2 linked regions of the Paraglaciecola sp. L3A3 genome follow. The protein of the gene in region 2 interacts with the protein of the main gene of each other region in a pairwise test. Links are inferred from orthologs where the notes say so. Each region holds a gene or a part of one and is shown on either strand. Other genes may lie near its edges.

Region 1 (4,109 bases), 1.8 Mb from region 2 along the record:
ATTGTTCTTGATATTGTTTACGTAAATCCATAATAGGCTTCATGTTAACTTCATTGAATGTAGTCAACATAGCTGTGCTATTTTTGGCTTCTAATAAACGGCTAGCAATGGTTTTACGTAAACGAGTCATAGGCACACGTTTTTCAGTACGATTACCTAGCGGTGCGACTGGCGCAGCAACTGATTCAGTTGACGCAGTTTTAGCGGCTGGTGCTTGCAGAGACTTTTCTACGTCTTCTTTAGTGACACGGCCACCTTTACCAGTACCTTTAATACTAGCAGCATCAATACCTTTCTCAGTCAACAAACGACGTACCGATGGGCTTAACGCATCATTATCGTCAGCTTTTGCTTCAGCACTAACGGCAGGTGCAGTCGCCGCAGCGCCTGCAACAAAATTAGCAATCACTTGTTCACCAGTGACAGTTTCGCCTTCTGGAGCAAGAATTTCACTTATTGAACCATCAGCAGGAGCCACTACTTCTAAAACAACTTTATCAGTCTCGATGTCTACTAAGTTTTGATCACGAGAGATAGCTTCACCTGGCTGAACATGCCATGTTGCAATTGTTGCATCTGCCACTGATTCTGGCAGAACCGGTACCTTAATTTCCACTGATTCACCTTTAATATCGGATGTTTGACTAGTTTGAGGGCTTGCTGAAGCGGTTGGTGCAACAGTTGCTGCATCACCTTCTGCGAAGTTAGCAATAGTTTGTTCTCCTAAAACTGTTTCGCCTTCAGCTTGAAATATCTCAGTAACGACACCATCTGCCGGCGCAACTACTTCTAATACAACTTTATCTGTTTCTATATCAACTAAATTTTGATCTCGGCTGACTTTATCGCCAACTTTTACGTGCCAGGTAGCGATTGATGCATCTGCCACTGATTCTGGCAATACCGGTACTTTAATTTCGATGCTCATACTGGTTCCTTATTTAATAGTTAATGCATCATCAACCAATTGTTTCTGTTGCTGGTTGTGAACTGAAATATATCCAACTGCAGGAGAAGCTGACGCATCTCTGCCTGCGTATGTTAATGTGCCGCCTTTTGGTAAAGATGACCAAAAATGGTGTTGACTACAATACCAAGCACCTTGGTTTTGTGGCTCTTCTTGACACCAAACCCAATCTTTAACGGTTTTGTATTTACTCACAACTTGACCAATCTCTGCATGAGGGAAAGGATATAATTGTTCAATACGAATAATCGCTATGTCATCTTGTTCATTCTTACGACGTTGCTCTAATAGATCGTAATACACTTTACCTGAACACATCACAACACGTTTCACTTTGCTCGGGCTGATGTTATCTACTTCATCAATCACATTGTGAAACACACCTTCAGACAATTCTTCCAGACTTGATACAGCAAGTGGGTGCCTAAGTAATGATTTAGGTGACATTACAATCAAAGGTTTACGCATAGGTCTGATCGACTGACGGCGTAACATATTGAAAACCTGTGCAGGGGTAGAAGGGATACATACTTGCCAGTTATGATCCGCACACATTTGTAAGAAACGCTCTAACCTAGCAGAACTATGTTCTGGACCTTGTCCTTCGTAACCATGAGGTAACAACATGGTTAAGCCACACAAACGTCCCCATTTTGCTTCTGCTGAACTTAAGAACTGATCAATTACGACTTGAGCACCATTGGCAAAATCACCAAATTGAGCTTCCCAGATTGTCAAAGTACCAGGTTCAGCTGTGGCATATCCGAATTCAAAAGCTAATACTGCCGCTTCGGATAATACTGAATCGTATATTTCCATTGTGCCTTGTTCAGCATGCAAGTGCTGTAAAGGCATATAATCAGAACCATCTGCTTGATTATGTAAAACAGCATGACGATGGAAAAAAGTACCACGACCAGAATCTTGGCCTGTCATCCTAATGTTAGAACCAGAATCAACAATTGATGCATAAGCCAAATTTTCTGCCATGCCCCAATCTAATTGTTTTTCACCCGCTATCATGGCATTTCTGTCTTGATATAGCTTAGCTACACGAGATTGAAGTTTATGACCTTCAGGGAAAGTACATAACTTTTGTCCAAGCTCAGTGAGTTTTTCGACACTGATTGCACCGTCGTATTTAACATCCCAGTCATGGCCAAGATACGGAGTCCAGTCAACAGAGTGCTCTGTCATAGGACGCCATTCTTCAACAACACATGCACCATGATCAAGTGCAGCACGATACTCTGCTACAAGCTTCTCGACTTCATGCTCTTCAATCGTGCCTTCGGCAATTAACTGATTGGCATACAATAGACGAGGAACAGGGTGTTTTTTAATCTTTTTGTACATTAAAGGCTGAGTGGCACTAGGTTCATCAGCTTCATTGTGACCATGACGTCGATAACAAACTAGATCAATCACCACATCACGTTTAAATTGGTTACGGTAATCGAGAGCCAATTTAGTGACAAACATCACAGCTTCAGGATCATCCGCATTAACATGTAATATTGGGGCCTGAACCATTTTAGCAATGTCAGTACAGTATTGAGTTGAACGAGTATCTTCAGTTTTAGAGGTTGTAAAACCAACTTGGTTATTGATAACTATTCTGACTGTTCCACCCACTTTAAAGCCACGAGTTTGTGACATATTAAAGGTTTCTTGCACCACACCTTGGCCAGCGATAGCAGAATCACCATGTATAGTAATAGGTAAAACAACTGAGCCATCATCACAACCACGCCTGTCTAATCTAGCTCGAACAGAACCAATAACCACTGGATTAACAATTTCTAAGTGAGATGGATTAAAGGCTAATGCCAAGTGTAAATTTCCACCAGGGGTAGCAAAATCAGATGAATAACCAGCATGGTATTTAACATCACCTGCACCTAATGAATCATCGTGATTACCAGCAAACTCATCAAACAAAACAGAAGGATTTTTACCTAATACATTGACGAGTACATTAAGACGACCACGGTGAGCCATACCAATAACGACTTCTTTTGTTCCTTTGGTGCCAGCATGACTGATCAAACCTTTCAGCATAGGAACTAAAGAATCACCACCTTCAAGAGAAAAACGCTTGGCTCCAGGAAACTTAGCTCCTAGGTATTTTTCCATGCCGTCAGCAGCCACTAAGCCTTTAAGAATGCCGACTTTCTCATCACGGGTAATTTCTGGTTTGGCTTGTACAGATTCAATTCTGTCTTGTAACCAACGTTTTTGCTCAGTATCAGTAATGTGCATGTACTCAGTACCGATAGAGCCACAATATGTACGATTAAGAGATTTAAATAATTCTCCTAACGGCATTGAGTCTTTACCTATGGCAAATGAGCCGACATTAAAACTGGTATCGAAATCGCTTTCAGACAAATTATGATGGGAAAGTTCTAGATCCCTTACTCTAGGCTGTTTCCACAACTCAAGAGGATCGAGATTGGCGTGTTGATGCCCTCTAAATCTAAAAGCATTGATCAGTTGTAGAACTTTAACTTGTTTATCGTCACCAGCTGCAGATACTGGTGCTGCAGCACCTGCTCTACCGGCAGGCCCGAGGGCAGCTAAACTACGGAATTGTTCGCGCAATACACTATGTTTTGATTCAACCTCGATGCCTTCTAACTTTGGCAGTTTATCAAATACGTCGCGCCAATCTTCAGATACACTTTGCGCATCATCAAGATACAATTCATACATTTCTTCTATATAAGTAGCGTTGCCACCAGCCATGTGAGAAGTATCCCACCATGCTTTCATCACGCGTTGTTGCATTGTCGTCCCTTGGTTGAATAAGACTTACAATTAAATGTGCATTTGCACACGTCACTTTAATTATTGATAAAACTAAAACGTAAAACAAAGCCGATAAGTATTATCGGCTAGTTATTTTACACAGAACGTTTTAACAACATGGATTTGATAGAACCAATCGCTTTAGTTGGATTGAGTCCTTTAGGGCAAACACTGACACAGTTCATAATACCGTGGCATCTGAATACACTAAATGCATCATCCAAATCACTAAGACGTTGTTCTGTCGCCGTATCTCGGCTATCAGCCAAGAAACGGTATGCATGTAATAAACCAGCAGGACCGATAAATTTATCAGGATTCCACCAGAATG
Region 2 (4,412 bases):
CGCATTTTCATCAGCAGGTTGTTAATCATACTTTTCAATAAATAAGCTTGGTATAAGCGTGAAAAACCTTGATTGATACTGTCGGAACATAAGTCTAAATTGAATGGTACTGAAATCGCCATGGCCGCTTTTAGTATCTTTTGTTTAGGTTGCTCACTTAATAATTTAAGTAACATGTTAGCGCCAAGAGAAAAGCCCATGGCCGCTTTTCGGGTTTCTGGAAATTTTTGTTCTAACCAATTAAGAAAAAACCACGCATCTTCGGTTTCTCCTGAATGATAAGCCCTTGGTCTAAGGTTCATCTCTCCGCCACAGCCTCTAAAATGCATCAAAACAACGGCATAGCCCTGACTAACTAAGTTAGCCGCCATATCATTGGTGTAATGTGATCGAATCGAACCTTCCAAACCATGAAACAAAGCAATTAACCCCAATGATTTTTGTACATCCCCAGCCCAGACCAAATTAACAAAATCACCATCGGGTAATGTGAGTTTTTCTTTGCGGTAATTAAGGCTGGCGCGTTTTTGCAAAAAGCGGGGGAAAATAGTTTGTACATGTCTGTTTTTTGCCCACCAAGGTGGTACAAATTTGCTTGTTACAATTTCACCATAACGTACATTTTGAAGGGCTTGTTTTTCAGACTGCATTGAAAGGATAACGGCAATGAATACGTTCAGGTATATTACAGTAAATTGACAATTTTATGAATAGACAAACCGCAAACTCACCAGTCTTTGGGCTCACCCGTTTCACACTTCTTACAGTAAAGTTTATGACCTAACATAGATTCTCGCCCTTGTGCACTGATAACCCAGGGGCGACTCGTCCAAGGCGGATTATGCCTGACATGTTGATTATGACCACAAACCAACTCAGCCACCCAGTCGTCTAATTCGTCCTTGTGATAACCCACAATTGCATTGAGCATGTTTTCAACCTAAATTGCTGGATAAGCTGAGCTACTCGATAACGCTCTTTTTGCAGCCTAGCTGCGTTGGATTTTCTAGCAATAGCCCGCTATTACGTACGAAAAACCGCCTTGCTATACACAAAAATTTCGTCACCGAGTAAGTATTAACGTTAAATTAACCGAGTTAATTTTGGTAAGAATCTGAATTATAGACAAAATTTCTATAAAAATGACACTTCTTATCCAGAACTCAGGTTAACTATTTTGCTCAAACTCTTGCTGTTTTACTTCTAGCTGCTCTTGCGTATCTAACCATTCCATTTCAGCATCTTCTAATAACGACTTTTGTTCAGCCTGTTCTGCTAATACTTGTTTCAGTTTTATTTTGTTTTCTGGGTTGTATAACTCAGTGTCGCTAAGCTGGCTTTCTAACTTAGTTAACTTCTGTTGTGCACTTTCCATAACTTTTTCGAATTTAGTAATGGCTTTTCTTAGTGGTTGGGTCGCTTGTCTAAACTCAGCCGCCAGTCGTTTAGTATTTTTACGATCGGGTTTAATTTCCGTTTTATCGCCTTCTACATTTTCAGTTTTGTCACCTTTAAGGATCCAGTTTTTATAATCATCTAGATCTCCATCAAATGCTTGAACTTGGCCACTATCCACTAGATAAAAATCGTCACACACAGAGGTTAATAAAAACCTATCATGGGATACCAGCACCATTGCCCCTTCAAAACCTTGCAAGGCCATATTCAAGGCATGACGCATATCCAAATCTAAGTGGTTGGTCGGTTCATCCAGTAATAATAGATTAGGCTTTTGATATACAGTTATGGCTAAAACCAATCGCGCTTTTTCACCACCGGACATAGGCGCCACTTTACTGAGGGCGTTATCGCCTCTAAAACCAAAACCTCCAAGATAATCTCGTAAGCTTTGTTCTGTGGCTTTTTGATCTAACCTTTGCATGTGAGCTAAGGCCGAATCGTCTCCCCGTAAAAACTCCAGTTGATGCTGAGCAAAATAACCAATGCGCAAGCCTGCTGAGGTTTCGTAAATCCCTTCCATAGGTGTCTTTTCGCCAGCTAACAACTTAATCAGTGTCGACTTACCCGCCCCGTTTTTACCTAATAAACCAATCCGGCTACCGGGTACTAAATTAAGATGAAGTTTTTCTAAAATGATGGTGCTGTCGTAACCTACTTTAACTTGTTCGATTTTTACCAAAGGGTTAGGCAACTTGGGTGGAGTAAAAAACTCAAAAGAAAATTCAGATGCGGCCATGACTGGCAATAAGGTTTCCATTCTTTCTAATTGTTTAACTCGACTTTGTGCTTGTTTCGCCTTACTCGCTTTGGCACCAAAACGTCGAATAAAAGATTCTAAGTGAGCAATTTGATCTTGTTGTTTGGAATATTGCAGGCTTTGCAGACGTAAACGTTCTGCTCGTTGTTTTTCATATGAGTCGTAATTACCCGTATAACAAATCAACTCTTGTTGTTCTACGCTGATAATTTCATTCACAGTGCTATCGAGAAAAGACTTGTCGTGAGAAATTAACAACAAAGTACCAGTGTACCTTTGCAGCCATTTTTCTAACCAAATCACGGCGTCTAAATCTAAGTGATTTGTGGGTTCATCTAATAACAATAAGTCTGAATGGCATAATAAGGCTTGTGCTAAGTTTAAGCGCATACGCCAACCACCCGAAAAAGCGGTCACAGGATTACGCACTACATCATTCGCAAAACCTAAACCGGCTAAAATAGAGGCTGCTCGCGATTCAATATCATATGCACCAGCCTGTTCTAACAAACTGTGCAGATGGGCAATCTTTTCGCCATTATGAGACTCTTCAGCAAGTACTAACTCAGCTTGTAATTGACGAAAGTTTTTATCACCATCAATCACATAATCTATGGCAGAACGATCCACTGCCGGTGTTTCTTGGGCCACCGACACGATTTGCCAATTTTTAGGAATTTTGAAGTCACCTGCTTCAGTTTGTAATTCTCCCTTAATTAAGGCAAACAATGTGGATTTACCACAACCATTTGCTCCAATTAACCCAGCTTTATGCCCAGGGTAAACAACAGCATTGGCATCTTGTAGCAATATTTTACTACCACGCATTAAAGTAACATCAGAAAATTGGATCATGAAAACCTGTTTAAAAACTAAATTTGCATCACTTACTTAAACGCCTAAAAAGACAATTTACAGAAGAAGAGATAACACTAAAAATCTATTGGGGGTATCATACCAAGATGAACAGCCGAAAAAATCACTAATCGATAGTTAATAAAATAATGGTTAATAAAATTAAAAAACGTTTTGTCGCTGGCGCAACCTGTCCTCAATGCAAATCAATGGACACTATAATGCTGTATTTTGAAAATAACGTCGAAAAATTACAGTGTGTGCAATGTGATTACCACGAATCACAAGCTGATAAACAAGTGACTAAAGCCACTCGTTCCAGCGAAAGTGTAATTGGTGTATTTAAGCCTGAATAAATCACAGGCTTAAATACTGACAATTAATAAATGGCTATTTCTAATGTGTTAACGTAAACGAATAAAACCTTTAAATCCTAAACCGAAGAAACCCAATATTAACAACCAACTTATACTGGCTCCTTGCCTTTCTTGCACTCCACTAGAAACATTACAATTATCTACTGAGCCACCTTCTATAGGGATTAATTTAACCGCAACAACTTGATTTACTTCTGTAGTGGCCCCTAATTCATCATAAATAATTTCACCCTGAATATTTTTTACAGGGGCATTTACCAGTGCTGTAGCGGCAATTTCATTACTATCATTGATGGCATTTGCCTGCACGATTGAATAAGAAGAATTACATTCAATTAAACTGTTTAAACCTAAAAATAAGTCGTTCCTGTAATCATAAATAAAACCTTCTGTGCGCCTTGTAGTAGAGACCGATGCTTCATACTCTGCATAACCCACAACCATATTTTCGTTGTTGATTGATAATGCTGTACTGGATGAACCAGGGAAAAAATCATCAGGATATAAAGTGATGTTTGCATCAACGTCGTGTACAAAAAACTTTTGTCGAGTTATGCCAGCGACTCTTTTGGTGATGGTTCCCACCATTAAGTTATTGTTGTTGATATCTGTTGCAGTACTGGCAAACACTTCTTCATCTTGATTGATGGTAGTAACCTGATCATCGATATAAATAGCTGCAGCCGTAGTTAACGATGTAGTATTAAGATAAAAGGCAGGTGACTCTCCCACTGCTATACCATTGTCATTAATGGCCACAGCTTTACTGTTATATATATTAGTGTCTGTAGAGCTGGGCGTAATTAACATGCCTAAAGGGAAGGTGTCTGTTAGGTTACCGTTATCATCTAGTTGCCAAATAATACCCCTCTTTTGGGCGATAGAACCAACATTTGCATTAAGTTGCTGACTATATGAACGCAAACATGTTTTTTCACCTAAACAATTATCAACACTGGTTT

The links.
Region 1: the proteins of GQR87_RS21525 (region 2) and GQR87_RS14010 interact in binary tests that used the Escherichia coli proteins (3 or more experiments, as listed by UniProt). The link is inferred for Paraglaciecola sp. L3A3 from one-to-one orthologs.

The regions. Positions count from the first base shown.
Region 1 is NZ_CP047023.1:3,379,334-3,383,442, forward strand. Bases 738-4,109 are described here. They hold GQR87_RS14010 (2-oxoglutarate dehydrogenase E1 component), read right to left. Parts: upstream 3,758-4,109; coding sequence 938-3,757; downstream 738-937. Other genes in these bases: odhB (2-oxoglutarate dehydrogenase complex dihydrolipoyllysine-residue succinyltransferase), read right to left, coding at 738-928; GQR87_RS14015 (succinate dehydrogenase iron-sulfur subunit), read right to left, coding at 3,874-4,109. In the rest of the region: more of odhB, read right to left, coding at 1-737. UniProt on the Escherichia coli protein: E1 component of the 2-oxoglutarate dehydrogenase (OGDH) complex which catalyzes the decarboxylation of 2-oxoglutarate, the first step in the conversion of 2-oxoglutarate to succinyl-CoA and CO(2).
Region 2 is NZ_CP047023.1:5,157,676-5,162,087, reverse strand. What follows is about bases 622-3,558. They hold GQR87_RS21525 (ATP-binding cassette domain-containing protein), read right to left. Parts: upstream 3,074-3,558; coding sequence 1,169-3,073; downstream 622-1,168. Other genes in these bases: GQR87_RS21515 (DUF3466 family protein), read right to left, coding at 3,478-3,558; GQR87_RS21520 (YheV family putative zinc ribbon protein), read left to right, coding at 3,223-3,429; GQR87_RS21530 (DUF3565 domain-containing protein), read right to left, coding at 728-931; GQR87_RS21535 (hydrolase), read right to left, coding at 622-650. Also shown: more of GQR87_RS21535, read right to left, coding at 1-621; more of GQR87_RS21515, read right to left, coding at 3,559-4,412. UniProt on the Escherichia coli protein: Genetic data indicate it may be involved in ribosome assembly or function.